2 regions of the Neorhizobium tomejilense genome follow, and region 1 is predicted to be linked to the other one. Evidence: predicted binding sites of a transcription regulator. Region 1 holds the regulator's gene; the other holds the start of a gene.

Region 1 (7,964 bases):
CGAAATCCGGGGTGTTCTTGCCCGTAAACTCCTTGGCGGAGGCATTCGAGGCTGATTTGATTGCAGACTTTGCCGCTGGTTTGCGGCCGGATACAGACGCGGTCTTGGTCGGCGCCATTCATCCCTCCCTTTGAGTTCTGCGTTGAGAGCGAGATTACGCCCTGACGTGTATCGCCAGATTCCCACTCTGGTGTCGGGGCGTACCATAGGCAAGAAAAGCTGCCCCAGCAATGCCATAAATGCATGGCTCACATTCCGCACAACCTCTTGAAAAGGTTATAGAAATGTAAAATTAACCGAAATCTGGTTAATTTAGAAGTAGTTGTTGAAGATGACGATTTCGTCGCCGCGGGAAATATTCAGCTGATAGCGGGCGATCTCGTCCAGCATGTCCTTGTCGAGCGAACCGTCGCTCATCAGCTGAACCTGCCGCTCCAGCGTTTCGCGCCGGGCGGTCAGCTTGGCGAGTTCGCCTGCACGCGCCTCCCGCTGACGTTCGAATTCCTCCGTGGCGATCAGACCGAGATCGCCATGGATGGAATGATAACCGAAGTAGGACAGAAACGCGACTGTGATGGCGGGAAGGACAAAACGGCCGAATTTTCTTTTCTTATGATGCTTTGTCCACATGCCGCTCTAACGCCTTGCCACGCCTACGGGATCTCAAATCAGATCCGAAACAGAGCTTCAAATTCGCAGAACTTGCTTAAGCAATCGTTGACCAGAATCATGACGCGAAAAAGCCCGCGCTTTTGGCGCGGGCTTTCACGGCAAATTTCGGATCGAAAAGCCTTAGGCTTTCAGGATGCCGCGGCCGGCATAAACGGCCTGCGGGCCCAGCATTTCCTCGATGCGGATGAGCTGGTTGTATTTGGCCAGCCGGTCGGAACGCGACAGCGAGCCGGTCTTGATCTGTCCGCAATTGGTGGCGACGGCCAGATCGGCGATGGTCGAATCTTCCGTTTCGCCCGAGCGGTGCGACATGACGGCGGTATAGCTCGCCTTGTGTGCCGTCTCGACGGCATCGAGCGTTTCCGACAGCGAGCCGATCTGGTTGACCTTGACGAGGATGGAGTTGGCGACGCCCATCTTGATGCCGTCGCGCAGGCGCGCCGAGTTGGTGACGAACAGGTCGTCGCCGACGAGCTGGCACTTGGCGCCGATCTTGTCGGTCAGGTACTTCCAGCCGGCCCAATCGTCTTCAGCCATGCCGTCTTCGATCGAAATGATCGGGTACTTGGCTGCAAGCTCGGCCAGGTAATCGGCCATGGCTTCCGGCTCGAGCGTGCGGCCCTCGCCTTCCATTTCGTACTTGCCGTTCTTGAAGAATTCGGTCGAGGCGCAATCGAGCGCCAGGCAGACATCGTCGCAGGGTGTGTAACCGGCCTTCTCGACCGATTTCATGATGAAGTCGAGGGCTTCCGACGCGCTCTTCAGGCCCGGCGCGAAACCGCCTTCGTCGCCGACATTGGTATTGTGACCCTGGGCCGCAAGTTCCTTCTTGAGGACATGGAAGATCTCCGAGCCCATGCGCACGGCGTCCTTCAGCGTATCGGCGCCGACCGGCATGACCATGAATTCCTGGAAGTCGATCGGGTTGTCGGCATGGGCGCCGCCGTTGATGATGTTCATCATCGGCACCGGCAGGACATGGGCGTTGGGGCCGCCGACATAACGGTAGAGCGGCAGGCCGGACGTTTCGGCGGCAGCCTTGGCAACGGCGAGCGAGACGCCAAGAATGGCATTGGCGCCGAGGCGCGACTTGTTCGGCGTGCCGTCGAGCGCGATCATCGTCTTGTCGATATGGATCTGGCTTTCGGCATCGAAACCGCCGATCGCATCGAAGATCTCGGTGTTGACGGCTTCGACCGCCTTTTCGACGCCCTTGCCGTGATAGCGCTTGCCGCCGTCACGCAGTTCAACGGCTTCATGGGCGCCGGTGGAGGCGCCCGACGGAACGGCCGCGCGGCCCATCGAACCGTCTTCCAGATAGACATCGACCTCGACGGTCGGATTGCCGCGGCTGTCGAGAATTTCGCGGGCGATGATATCGGTGATGGCGGTCAAGGGTCTCTCCCTGGGTTTGGACTTGACGTCACGAGGTCACTGAAAATGTCTCATAATCAATGACACGAAAATTACAATCGAAGCAGTTTGCGCGCTTTTTGTGGGCGGGCTCAAGCCGCCTTGGCGACGGCATCGAGCGCGAGCAGCTTTTCGAGCAGCCGCGGCATGTCCTTCAGATGCACCATGTTGGGGCCGTCCGAGGGCGCGTTGTCCGGATCCTCGTGGGTTTCCAGAAAGACGCCGGCAACACCGACCGCGACGGCTGCGCGCGCCAGCACCGGCACCATGGTGCGGTCGCCGCCGGTCGAAGCGCCCTGCCCGCCCGGCTGCTGCACCGAATGCGTCGCATCAAAGATGACCGGAGCGCCGAGCGACGCCATGATCGGCAGCGAGCGCATGTCGGAGACGAGCGTGTTGTAGCCGAAGGAAGCGCCGCGCTCACAGAGCAGCACGTTCGGATTGCCGCTCTGGGTGAACTTGGCAAGCACGTTCTTCATGTCCCAGGGCGCCAGGAACTGGCCCTTCTTGACGTTGATGACGCGGCCGGTCTTGGCGGCTGCGACAAGCAGGTCCGTCTGGCGGGAGAGGAAAGCCGGTATCTGCAGGATGTCGACCGTCTCGGCAACGACGGCGCATTGCTCTTCCGTGTGAATGTCGGTCAGGACCGGAAAGCCGAACTCCTTTTTGAGGTCGGCAAAGATTTCCATGGCGGTTTCGAGCCCGATGCCGCGCTTGCCGGAAATCGACGTGCGGTTGGCCTTGTCGTAGGAAGACTTGTAGACGAGGCCGATACCGAGCTTGGCACAGAGTTCCTTGAGCGCGCCTGCCATCATGAAGGCGTGGTCGCGGCTTTCCATCTGGCATGGGCCGGCGATCAGCGACAGTTTTGCGTCCTGCGCGAAAACCACCTTGCCGTCTCCCTCGCCGACGGAGACGCTGGAATTTGCGGTAACTTCCATGAACCTATTCCTCGAAGCCGAACAAAACACCCTGGCCGGGCGCCGCCGAGACGAGAACACGGCCCTCCCGGCGGACGAATGCGACGTCATTAGCAGCAAGGGTGATCTCTGTCACGGCAAGATCGGCCGTCTTGAAGATGATCACCCGGCCGCGCAGCCCCTCGGCACCCGGCGTCGACGGCAGGGCGAATTCCGCCTCGAGTTCGTGATCCTGCAGGATGCGAATGCGGGCATTGGCCGCGGCAAGCTCGAGCGAAACAGCCTCCGGCTTGGCCTTCGTCATCAGCACCTGCTCGGCCAGGGGTGCGAAATCGGAGGGCGCCGATGCCGACAGAATGATCTTGCTCAGCCCCATGACCGCATTGGAATGGTGCTCCAGTTCGCCGCGATCGGCCGGCAGGGGATTGATCCGCTGGCAGGAAAACATCAGGAAGTCGGGCGCCCGGTCATCACCCGCAAAAGCCAGCCGGAAGCTCGCCTGGGTTTCGGAACCGTCGGCCAAGGTCATCCCGCGGGAGAATTCCAGCACGTCGCCTGCCGAAACGCCACGCATCTTGAAACGCGCGTGATCGGCCATCGCGTCACGGGTCGCCACAACGAGAGCGGAAAAACCCTGCCTGTCGCGTGCCTTGCGGAAGGCCAGATCGCGTGCGGTAAAAACGTTGCCGCGTTTGGCGGCCGCGCTTGCATGACGGCGATTGGCAAGAGCCAGCGGCTCCAGGTAGCTGCCATCCGAGAAGAACACACAAGCATTGGCTGTGCCGAAAGGATGAAAAGCATCGGGCGCAACTGTAAAACCAAGCTTCGTGAGCCGGGAACGCGCAGCGGTAAGTCCCGCCACCGGCAGCACGAGATGATCGATTGGTCTTGCGTTCACGCGAGGGCCCCCGGAATTGGAATCGCAAAGCTACTTTGGCAGCGGGCTCGCGCCGCGCAAGTGGTGTGGCTCGAGATATCTGGCACGCATCTATGAAGAAAAAATCATCATACTTCACAGAAATTTAGGGACTTGCAGAACACATATGGAACATATAGTGTCCGTTCTGGATTTGTTTCCGACTCTGAGGGTGCCAAAAGATGCTCACGCGCAAACAACAGGAATTGCTTCTGTTCATTCACGAACGCATGAAGGAATCCGGCATCCCGCCGTCATTCGATGAAATGAAGGATGCTCTCGACCTCGCGTCCAAGTCAGGCATCCACCGCCTGATCACCGCGCTCGAGGAGCGCGGCTTCATCCGCCGCCTGCCGAACCGGGCCCGGGCGCTCGAAGTCATCAAGCTGCCGGAAGCCTACTCACCGAGCATGCAGCCACGGCGCGGTTTTTCGCCGAGCGTCATCGAGGGCAGCCTCGGCAAACCGCAGCCGGTCGCGGCGCCTCAGAAACCCGCCGCCAACGACGATTCGCCGAACGCCACGACAGTTCCGGTCATGGGCCGCATCGCTGCCGGCGTGCCGATCTCGGCGATCCAGAACAACACGCATGACATCGCCGTGCCGGCCGAGATGCTCGGTTCCGGCGAACATTATGCGCTCGAGGTCAAGGGCGATTCGATGATCGAGGCCGGCATTCTCGACGGCGATACCGTGATCATCCGCAACAGCAATACGGCCAATCCGGGCGATATCGTCGTGGCGCTGGTGGACGACGAGGAAGCGACGCTGAAACGCTTCCGCCGCCGCGGTGCCTCCATCGCCCTCGAAGCCGCCAACCCAGCCTACGAGACCCGCATCTTTGGGCCGGACCGGGTGAAGATCCAGGGCAAGCTCGTCGGCCTCATCCGCCGGTATCACTGATCATCTGCCGGAGCGGTTCCGGCAATGACCCATCGAAACCCTGGCTTCGCCAATCATAGTGGCGGTGCCTGCTCCAGGGACGGTCTGCGCCCGCCATGGCGGCACGGATCTGCCAGCGCCGAATGTCGGTCGCGCCGTTGAGGGAAATCTCCAGCGCACCCGCCTTGCGAAGCATGGCACCATTGATCATCAGGGCGCCGGACCGGCATTGGTCGAAGCGGGCGCGCGGCGCAATGACAAGACTGGCGGCGTCGCAGGCGGCACCCGCATAACGGCCGTCCTCGACAGCGATAACGATGCCCTTGCCGGTGCTTGCCGCACACCAGGCCGTCGGCTCGCAGGTGAAGCGGCCGGCAGGCGCCTGTTTTATCCTCGACTTTGCCGTTTCCAGTTGCTGCGGGGTCAATTCGCGGCGCTCGTTGGTTTTCGCGCCGGGTGGCCTGTCGTCGGGCGGCTTGTCCCTGGATGGCGACATTTCAGGCTTGGTGGGATCACCGAGCAGAAGCGCCCTCTTCCATTGGCCGTAGACGAAGTCGGGCGGGCGGGCGCGATTGGTGGCGACCCCTTTCCCGTCTACAAATGCGACCATCGTCCCGTCTTCCGAGATCAGGATATCCGGCAGGGGCATCGACCGCTCATGCCAGGAAAGCAGCAGAGCGGTCACCATCAGCGGCAGGCCTATCAGTCTCAGTCTCGTCCTCATGAGCGTCAACAGCAGGAAACCTGCCGTCGAGACGGCGAGGAACCAGGGATGTTGTCGCCCTATGCCGACATCGCCGCCCCAGGCGGCGACGTGTTTGGCAATTGCAATCACCCACCCCAGGCCGAGGCCCATGAGCTTCATGAAGGGCGCATCGAGGCCGAACGGCATCAGCAGCATGCCGGCCAGCCCTGCCGGCATGACCACGAAGGAGATGATCGGCATGGCGGCGAGGTTGGCGACAAGGCCGTAGGTGGCGATACGGTGGAAATGCTCGACCGAGAACATGGCGGTCGAGATGCCGCCGATCAGCGAGGTCACGAAGATGCCGGCCGCGAAATTCCAGGATGCCAGCACCGGAGTCACCATAGGGCGACGGAATGGCAGAGGTTCGGGATCGCGGCGCTTCGCCCTGTGTTTCCAGAGTGCGTAGCCGGCGACCAGGGCGGCGGTGGCGGCAAACGACATCTGGAAGCTCGGCCCCAGTATTTCCGAGGGCGACATGGCGATGATGACCAGGGCGGACAGCGCGACATTGCGCAGGCTGATCGATGGCCGATCGAAAAGCACCGCGACCAGCATGATCGCCATCATGATATAGGCCCGCTCGGCGGAAACGCCGAAACCGGAGATCAGGTAATAGGCCGTCGCCATCATCAGCGCGCCGAGTGCGGCGATCTTCTTGACCGGATAGGCCTGGGCGAAGCCCGTGAAGACGGAAAGCACGGTGCGCGCGCCGACAAAGAAGATGCCGGCTGCGAGCGCCATGTTGAGCCCGGAAATGGCGACGATATGGGCGAGGCCCGACAGGCGCAGCGCCTCGGTGGTGTCTTCGGAAATCGCCCGGCGCTCGTCGGTGACGATCGCCGCGGCAAAGGCGCCGGGATCTCCGGGCACGGTCTCCCGGATACGGGTTGCGATCGCGCTGCGCAGATCGAAAAGCTGGGTTTCGACGTTCGCAATCCAGCTCCGGGTTGAAGGGGGAGCAGCCTGCTTTTTCGGCGCTCCATAGAAAAATCCAACCGCGCCGATGCCGTCGAAATAGGAAGAAAAGGCAAAGTCGTTGAGGCCCGGCAGGGCGGGTCCCGACGGGGGTGAAATGCGGGCTCGACCGCTGATCGTCTCGCCAGTTTGGGCGGGCTCATGGCGAGACCTTGCCAGCAGGGATACACGCTGCGGTGGGCGCCTGACTTGCGGATTGGAGGTCCGCTCGATGCGGACGATATAACGCCATCGCCCTTGAGCGTCGCTCTCCCTGCGCTCGACCACACCGATGAGCTCGGTCGTCACCGGCGTATCGAGAATGACGGTGGCTTGCCTCCAGGCCTCCAACTGCGCCAGCATCATGCCTGCGAGAAAGAGTGCGAGAGCGAGCGGCAACAGGTGCGTGGCACCGGACCGGTAGCGCGAGACGATCACAAATATCGCGCAGACGCAAAAGAGGAAGAAATACGGCCAGAAAGCCGGGGTCTGCGGCAGCGCAAACCAGTAGGCGGCCCCTGCCCCGACGACAACAGGCAGAAAAAGGAAGCCATGGCCATAGACCGCCTCCTCCTCCAGCATGACCGGGAGACGGCGGCGCAGCCGGTCAAGGCGTCGGATCGTCGAGCGGCGAAAGGACCCGCCTGACGTGTGAACCGGCGGGCTGCGTTCGATCGCGGGAAAAAGCTCGGCCAGATCCCGGACCTTGACCGAGTCGGATGCGCCTCCGTTTATGCGGAGATCCGGCGGCCGGGATATCAGCTTCCCTGCCTCGGCACGCGTCGGAAATGCATTTTCCTCCGGCATGAAACGCTCTGTTCGCCCCACCGCCAGACATGCGGCAATGCAACCTGCGCGTTTCCTCCCCGGCCGTCAACCGACGGTTAAATATCGGGAATTCCGAAGCGTGAAATAGGCCTGCAACAAGAAGTTGGACATCCAAGCAAACGCCGCTGCCCAATAATTTTTCGCGCTGCACAAAATGCCGTCACGACAGCTTGGCATCAGCTTTCGGATCATATAGCTAAACTGTGGACGCTTAATTCTTGTGGCGCTTTTTGGGCGCCATGCCGCCAAAAGGTTGGAGGATCAGCATGACGGATACAAGCGCAAATCTGGTAATCGGTGACAGAAAAGTCGATCTGCCGGTCAAGTCGGGCACCATCGGTCCGGACGTGGTCGATATCGGCGCTCTTTACAAACACACCGGCACCTTCACCTACGACCCGGGCTTCACCTCGACGGCGTCTTGCGAATCCAAGATCACCTATATCGACGGCGACGCGGGCATCCTGCTGCATCGCGGTTATCCGATCGAACAGCTGGCCGAGCATGGCGACTTCCTGGAAACCTGCTATCTGCTGCTTTACGGGGAACTGCCGACCGCTGCGCAGAAGAAGGACTTCGACTATCGCGTGACCCATCACACGATGGTGCATGAGCAGATGAGCCGCTTCTTC
Region 2 (7,964 bases), 2.3 Mb from region 1:
CCGGAAGAGATTGCCCGTTGCGTCGTATTCCTCGCCTCCGACGATGCCGGCTTCATCACCGGTTCGACGCTGACGGCGAATGGCGGCCAGTTCTTCGCGAGCTGATCTCCGGCATTAACCTTTGAGCGGGTTTCGGCGCATGGTGGTGCGCCGAAACGCTCGGCCTCTATGGTTAACAAATTGTTTTTGCACGACATCTTGCGGTGAACAAACCGCGAAACGGGTGATGTCGCCGATTCGTCGGCGATTCGTTCCGGCTTTGGCCAAGGGTTAATGGCGACGGCCTCTCAAGGCAAAACAAAACCGGCGCCGATTGCTCGGGCGCCGGTCCTGAGGGACTGGATTGTTGCTCGCGATTAGCGGCAACGGGCCTCGTAACGACGGCCGTAACGGTCGCGATAGATGCAGTAGCCGCGGCGTTCCGAGGACTGGCCGATCGCAGCGCCGACCAGGCCGCCTGCAACTGCGCCAACCGCCGCGCCACCCCAGCTATTGGTCACGGCGCCACCGATAACCGCACCCGTGCCGGCGCCGATTGCGGTGCCGCGTTCAGTTGCAGTACAGGAGGCGAGCGTGCCGATCATGCAGCCCGCAATCAGAATCTTCTTCATCATGTCAGTTTCCCTTCCCTTTGGTACACACGGCTACGCCGCTTTTAAATCCTGCCCATCAGCAGCAGGATAATGATGATAAGCACGACAAGGCCCAATCCGCCCGACGGACCATAGCCCCAGCCTCGGCTATAGCCCCAATTCGGCAACGCGCCAATGAGTAGCAGGATGAGGATGACGAGCAACACGGTTCCGAGCATGATTTTCTACTCCGCTAGACAATCCAGTATGGATTTGGCGAGGAAACGTAGCGCCGTGATTTTTGTTCCATCGGCTTGCAAACGTGTGCTCTCACGTGTGGTTAAACTGCGTTAGCCAATGTTAATGGCACCTGAACGCATTCGCTTCCGAGGTCTTTACCGCGACGATTTTCTTGCGGGTCTCTCGTGATGAGACCTACCATATCTTGTAAGAACAAATAGCGAAGATAGAGATGTCTGTGATTCGTCGGCGATTCGTTCCGCCTTTGGCCTGAATCTTAATTTCGTGCTTGAAGGAGGGCGGAACAGCCTGAATAGGTTGATGAAACATTAACCATATCAATGCATTGACTCTTACGATTCTTCGTGAAAGCGCAGCTTCGGGATGAGTCACGCGGTTGTATGCATCCAATCTTGATGCAGATTCACGATGTCGTGGGGAAATCCGGAGTCACATCAATATATAGCGGTGAACAAAAGCTGAATCGTCTTGAGTCTGCGATTCGTCTCCGATTCGTTCGCGTCTGTTCCTTTACGTTTAAAATTCGAATCGCCGAGCGTTGATTTGCGGCCTTCAGCGATCACTCTTCGGCCGCAAAACTATTCTTCAGGCTTGCGTTTGCCAGCCGAGATCGCCATGTGTTGCGTGGCTTCCAGTTTTGGGCGAAGGCGCGAGACCCAAGCCGTATGTGATGCGCGGAACCAGGCATTGAATTTCCAGCCCATGATGCTCAGCGGGCGCGGCGTCACCGCCGTCCTCGGACCCACCAATACCGGCAAGACCCATTATGCCATCGAGCGCATGGTGGCGCATGGCACCGGTGTGATCGGCCTGCCGCTCCGGCTGCTGGCGCGCGAGGTCTATACGCGCCTTGTCGAGAAGGTCGGTGCCTCGCAGGTGGCGCTTATCACCGGCGAGGAAAAGATCACTCCGCCCAACGCCCGCTTTTCCGTCTGCACCGTCGAGGCCATGCCACGTGAGACGAAAGCCTCGTTCGTCGCAATCGACGAAGTGCAGCTCGCGGGAGATCTCGAGCGTGGCCATATCTTTACCGATCGTATCCTGCATCTGCGCGGCCGCGATGAGACGCTGCTTCTGGGGGCGGCGACCATGCGGCCGATCCTTGAGAGGCTGTTGCCGGGAATAACCGTCGTCGAGCGGCCGAGGCTCTCGCAGCTCTTCTATTCCGGGCAGAAGAAGATCACCCGCCTGCCGCAGCGGTCGGCGATCGTGGCGTTTTCAGCCGACGAGGTCTATGCGATCGCCGAGCTTATCCGCCGCCAGCGCGGCGGCGCGGCGGTGGTGCTCGGCGCACTCAGCCCGCGTACCCGCAATGCCCAGGTCGGTCTCTACCAGTCCGGCGACGTCGAATATCTCGTCGCCACGGATGCGATCGGCATGGGGCTCAATCTCGATGTCGACCACGTGGCATTCGCCCAGGACCGGAAATTCGACGGTTATCAGTTCCGCAGTCTCAATCCGGCAGAACTGGCGCAGATCGCCGGCCGCGCCGGGCGGCATGTGCGGGACGGGACGTTCGGCGTGACGGGGCAGGTGGCGCCTTTCGAGGACGAATTGGTCGAGCGAATCGAAAGCCACCATTTCGATCAGGTCAAAGTGCTGCAATGGCGCTCGAAGGCCCTCGATTTTTCGTCGCTCAGGGCTCTGCGGGAAAGCCTGGATGCCTCCCCGACGCTGCAAGGATTGACACGGGCGCTTCCCGCGACCGACAGCCAAGCCTTTGATTATCTTTCGCGTTATCCCGAAATCAAGGACATCGCGACGACGCCCCAACGGGTCGAGAAGCTCTGGGAGGCCTGTGCGCTGCCGGACTATCGACGAATTGCGCCGGCACAGCACGCCGACCTTATTTCGACTCTTTTTTCCGATCTTGTACGCTTCGGGACGGTGAATGAAGAATTCATGGCGGAACAGGTCCGCCGCGCCGACCGCACCGACGGTGAAATCGACACATTGTCGGCCCGCATAGCGCAGATCCGGACCTGGACCTACGTCTCTAATCGCCCTGGTTGGCTTGCTGATCCGACACACTGGCAAGAAAAGACACGGGAAATAGAGGATAGGTTATCGGACGCGCTACATGAAAGGTTGACGAAACGCTTTGTTGATCGCAGGACATCTGTGCTCATGAAGCGCCTGAGAGAGAATGCGATGCTGGAAGCTGAAATCAGTGTGAATGGCGATGTCTTTGTAGAGGGACATCACGTCGGGCAATTGGCCGGTTTCCGGTTTACGCCCGTTTCGGGAACCGAGGGACCCGACGCCAAGGCGGTGCAGGGTGCCGCTCAGAAAGCGCTGGCGCTCGAATTCGAGGCGCGGGCCGCGAGGCTTTATGCCTCCGGCAACAGCGATCTGGCGGTCGGCTCCGACGGGTCCGTTCGCTGGCTCGGCGAGCCCATCGCCCGTCTTGCGCCGACCGAGCATGTCATGCGGCCGCGCGTCATCCTGCTCTCCGACGAGCAGCTGACCGGCAATGCCCGCGAACATGTGCTCGCCCGCCTCGAGCGCTTCGTCAACCATCACATCGCCACGGTTCTGAAGCCGCTCGACGATCTGTCGCGCGCCGAAGACCTGCAGGGCCTCGCCAAGGGCCTCGCCTTCCAGCTGGTCGAAAGTCTCGGCGTGCTGTTCAGGCGCGATGTTGCGGACGACGTGAAGTCGCTCGATCAGGATGCGCGCGCCTCGATGCGTCGCTACGGCATCCGTTTCGGCGCCTATCACGTCTTCATGCCGATGCTTCTGAAGCCCGCACCGGCGGAGCTCATCACGCTCCTCTGGGCGCTGAAGAACGACGGCCTCGACAAGCCCGGTTACGGCGATCTCATCCCGGCGCTTGCCGCAGGGCGCACTTCGGTGGTCGCCGATCCGACGTTTGAGCGGATGTTCTACAAGCTCGCGGGTTTCCGCTTCCTCGGCAAGCGTGCCGTACGGATCGACATCCTGGAACGACTTGCCGATCTCATCCGTCCACTCCTGCAGTGGAAGCCGGGCTCGACGCCGCGTCCGGAAGGGGCATATGACGGCCGCCGCTTCACGGCCACGACCGCGATGCTCTCCATTCTCGGCGCGACGCCGGACGATATGGAAGAAATTCTTAAGGGCCTCGGATATCGTGCCGACGCCGTGAAGCCGGAAGAAGCGCAGGCATTCCTGGCGGGCCAGGATGCAGGTTCCGTGAGCGCTGTTCCTGCAGCTGCTTCGGCTTCGGCAGGAGACGCGCCGGAAGCCTCCGACGGCGATGACGCCGATGCGAGCGACGCTTCGGCCGAGACGACGGCAGAAACCCCTTCGGCAGAGGTTGCGCCTGAGGCCACCCCGGTAGAGGCCGTGGCTGATGCTGCGCCGGCTGAGACGGCTACTGCAGAACCGGTTGCTTCGGAGGAAGCTCCGGCTGAGCACGCTGCGGCTGAAGACGTCACGGACGAGGCAAAGGCTGCCGAGACTGGAGAGCCAAAGCCGGTCCTGCTGTGGCGTCCGGGCGGCGGCCGTGAAAACAACCAGCGCGGCGGCCGGCCTCAGCATGGCGATCGCCGTGGCCATGGCGGCCAGCGCAACAATGCCGGTGGCGAAGCCGGCCAGCCGGCCCCGGGCCGTCGTGATGAGCGTCGCGACGGTGGTGGCGAGCGGCGTGATGCGCGCCCGGCCGGCGAACGCGGTGGCGAACGCAAGGACGGCGGCAAGCCGAACCGCGACAACAACCGCCGGCCAGACAACAACAATACCAACAACCGCGGGGGCGATCGCCCCAACCGCGGGGAGCGCCACGAAGGTGGCCCGCGTCCGGACCGCAACGACCGCGGCAAAGGGTCGCAGCCTGCGCGCTTCGAGGCCAAGCCGCCCCGCAAGGAGAAGCCGATCGATCCGGATTCGCCCTTTGCAAAGCTTGCAGCTCTCAAGGAGCAGATGAAGAAGTAAGGCCCATGACGGAAAAACAGCCACAATCCGGTTCGCGCCAGCGCATCGACAAGTGGCTGTTTTTTGCCCGCATGGCGAAGTCGCGGTCGATCGCCCAGGATCTCATCCGCTCGAACCACGTGCGGGTGAATGGAGACCTGGTGTCCCAACCCAGCTCCCAGGTGAAGCCGGGCGACCGTATCGATCTCAAGCTCGAGCGTCGCGATCTCGTGCTGGTGGTCAAGGCCGGCGGGGAAAGGCGAGGACCTTTCGAAGAGGCCCGGCTGCTCTACGAAGATCTCAGTCCTCCTCCCGAAGAAGCCAAGAGGCTGACGTTGTTCGAACAGGCGCAACGCGCGCAGGGAAGCGGCCGACCGACCAAGAAGGAGCGTCGCGACACCGATCGGCTGTTTCCGGGTATGGACGCGGACCTAGATTAGAAAAAACGACCCGCTGCGCCTAGGTTTTCAGCACGGATATCCTTGCTAAGCCAAGCCAAAGGCTTTACCTGACTGTCGAAAAGCCGGATCGCCTACCTCCTGTCATTTTTGCAGTTGGGTTTTCGCCTCTCCCGGCTTTCCGGTGTGCCGGCGCTTCCCATCCGTCGACGTGCCGTTGATCCGCGATAGTCCTGGAGTGCCGCATGACGTATGTCGTGACCGACAATTGTATCCGCTGCAAATACACCGACTGCGTCGAGGTCTGCCCGGTCGACTGCTTTTATGAAGGTGAAAACTTCCTCGTCATCCATCCCGACGAGTGCATTGATTGTGGCGTCTGCGAACCGGAATGTCCCGCCGAGGCGATCAAGCCGGACACGGAGCCAGGCCTCGACAAATGGCTCAAGATAAACACCGAGTTCGCTCAGATCTGGCCCAACATCACGGTCAAGCGCGATGCGTTGCCCGAAGCCAAGGAGATGGACGGCGTCACCAACAAGTACGAGCAGTATTTCTCCGCCGAACCCGGCAAGGGCGATTGAGATTTGCCGCGACGGAATGGCTCGGAAGCAGTTTCGAATCACTTTGCCTTTTTGTTGGGCAGAGCGCGGCTATAGTGCTCTGTGCACCTGCAAAAGCAAATTATTGATTTCCGCACTTTTTTGTGGTAGACAATAAGAACTGTTCCACAAGGCGGCACGTGCGTGCCCAAAAAACATCACGAAAGCAACAGACCACCCAAAGCGCGGTTTCCGTGACATTGCAACGCTTGAATGTTGTCGGTCGCAGTACCCCGATGGGTGTTTTTTCGCTCGCGTTGGTCGGACCAGTATGGAGTGACCCGACGGTTTCCCCCGTCTCATCCGGGCCTGACAGACCCGGTTCCCCCGACCCGGCAATGGGTGAGTAACAGGGAGTTTGTGAAACGAATGACGACTCAGCAGAAAAAGACTTCTCCCGCACGCCAGGGCTTCAAGACTGGTGAATCGATCGTATACCCCGCTCATGGTGTAGGCACTATCTCTGCGATTGAAGAGCAGGAAGTTGCCGGCATGAAGCTTGAGCTTTTCGTAATCGATTTCGAAAAGGACAAGATGCGCCTCAAGGTGCCAGTCGCAAAGGCCGTCAGCATCGGCATGCGCAAGCTGTCCGAAACGGATTTTGTCGAACGCGCTCTCAAGGTTGTTCAAGGCAAGGCTCGCGTGAAGCGCACCATGTGGTCGCGCCGCGCCCAGGAATATGATGCAAAGATCAATTCCGGCGATCTGATCTCGATCGCGGAAGTGGTTCGTGACCTCTATCGCGCCGACAACCAACCGGAACAATCCTATTCCGAGCGTCAGCTTTACGAAGCCGCTCTCGACCGCATGGCTCGTGAAATCGCTGCCGTGAACAAGATGTCCGAAACCGAAGCCGTTCGCCTTGTCGAGGTCAATCTCGCCAAGGGTCCCAAGCGCGGCAAGAATGTAGAGGAAGATGAGGCGCAGGAAGAAGCGGCCTGATCATCCATCCATAGTTCTCCCAAAAACCCGGCCTTCGAGCCGGGTTTTTTATTGGAACTTTTTCTCCGCCTCCGCGTTAACCCGCCGGAACGGCGAACTGATGTGCGTCGGTTTGCGTTCGGGACAGCTAAGTGCGGGGCGGAAGATCGGTCTCTTGAGCCGGTTGTGAATCCCCCGCGGAACATAAGACGAGGGGAGCAAAAGCGGCAGGATATTCATTCCATCATCGTTCGGGCTTGTCGCGTGCACGGTGTCCCTGGTTTGTGCCTCGCTGTTTTTGTCGGATCAGACCGTTCACGGAGAACACCATGACAGCCATGTCCGCAGACCGCACGATGATCAAGATAGCAATGTCCGCTCCATATCTCGCCCGCGAGGAGGAGCGCGATCTGGCGGTCCGCTGGAAGGACGATCAGGACCAGGATGCCCGAAACCAGATTGCCCTTGCGCATATGCGTCTGGTGATCGCCATGGCCTCGAAGTTCCGTGGCTTCGGTTTGCCGATGAGCGATCTCGTACAAGAGGGCTATGTAGGGCTGCTCGAAGCGGCGGCAAGGTTTGAACCGGCTCGCGACGTGCGTTTTTCCACTTATGCCAGCTGGTGGATCCGAGCCTCGATGCAGGATTACATCCTTCGAAACTGGTCGATCGTGCGGGGCGGCACCAGTTCCGCGCAGAAAGCGCTGTTCTTCAATCTTCGCCGGCTGCGCGCCAAGCTCGCCCGCGGCGATTCCAATCTCACCGCCCGGGCAATTCACGAAGAGATCGCAGTGGCGCTCGGCGTCAGCGTCTCCGATGTCCAGACCATGGATGCCCGCCTTTCCGGCAATGATTCCTCGCTGCAGGCGCCGTCGATCGCTGGCGATGCGGATAGCGGCGAACGGCTCGACATGCTGGCCAGCGCCGAACCGCTGCCGGATGAGCAGGTTTCCGGGATGATCGACGGCGAGCGGCGGCTGAAATGGCTGCAGGGCGCGCTCACCAAGCTCAACGACCGTGAAAAGAAGATTATTCGGGCCCGCCGCCTGACGGACGATGGCGCGACGCTCGAAGCGCTCGGCGCCGAACTCGGCATTTCAAAGGAACGTGTGCGCCAGATCGAGAGCCGGGCGATCGAAAAGCTCAAGTCGGCGCTGGTGTCGGCCAATCCGCAGATGGCTGCGGCCGCCTGCTGAGGCGGCCCCCGATCCTATTCGGAAATGATCTTGAACTTTTGGCCCGGGGAGATCGTCGCCCCGGCCGGCAATGCATTGATCATCTTGAAAAGATCGAGCTTGCGATCCGTTCCCATCACC

The links. The regulator LexA, encoded in region 1, represses DNA repair genes until DNA is damaged. The targets are predictions, from matches to a motif close to TGTTCNNNNTGTGTTCNG.
Region 2: a site for LexA is predicted at 1,441-1,458, ahead of ACSQ3G_RS18465 (helicase-related protein). Genes of this name have one in related genera too.

The regions. Positions count from the first base shown of each region.
Region 1 is NZ_CAXUSO020000001.1:1,419,819-1,427,782, reverse strand. It holds gene pdhA (pyruvate dehydrogenase (acetyl-transferring) E1 component subunit alpha) at 1-118, opposite strand, end outside; gene ACSQ3G_RS07375 (FtsB family cell division protein) at 313-630, opposite strand; gene eno (phosphopyruvate hydratase) at 793-2,067, opposite strand; gene kdsA (3-deoxy-8-phosphooctulonate synthase) at 2,178-3,026, opposite strand; gene ACSQ3G_RS07360 (VOC family protein) at 3,031-3,903, opposite strand; gene lexA (transcriptional repressor LexA) at 4,104-4,823, shown strand; gene ACSQ3G_RS07350 (ComEC/Rec2 family competence protein) at 4,804-7,311, opposite strand; gene gltA (citrate synthase) at 7,599-7,964, shown strand, end outside.
Region 2 is NZ_CAXUSO020000001.1:3,701,193-3,709,156, reverse strand. It holds gene ACSQ3G_RS18480 (beta-ketoacyl-ACP reductase) at 1-105, shown strand, start outside; gene ACSQ3G_RS18475 (YMGG-like glycine zipper-containing protein) at 357-614, opposite strand; gene ACSQ3G_RS18470 (DUF3309 family protein) at 656-811, opposite strand; gene ACSQ3G_RS18465 (helicase-related protein) at 1,536-4,748, shown strand; gene ACSQ3G_RS18460 (RNA-binding S4 domain-containing protein) at 4,754-5,167, shown strand; gene fdxA (ferredoxin FdxA) at 5,371-5,709, shown strand; gene ACSQ3G_RS18450 (CarD family transcriptional regulator) at 6,097-6,669, shown strand; gene ACSQ3G_RS18445 (RNA polymerase factor sigma-32) at 6,978-7,844, shown strand; gene ACSQ3G_RS18440 (M48 family metalloprotease) at 7,859-7,964, opposite strand, start outside.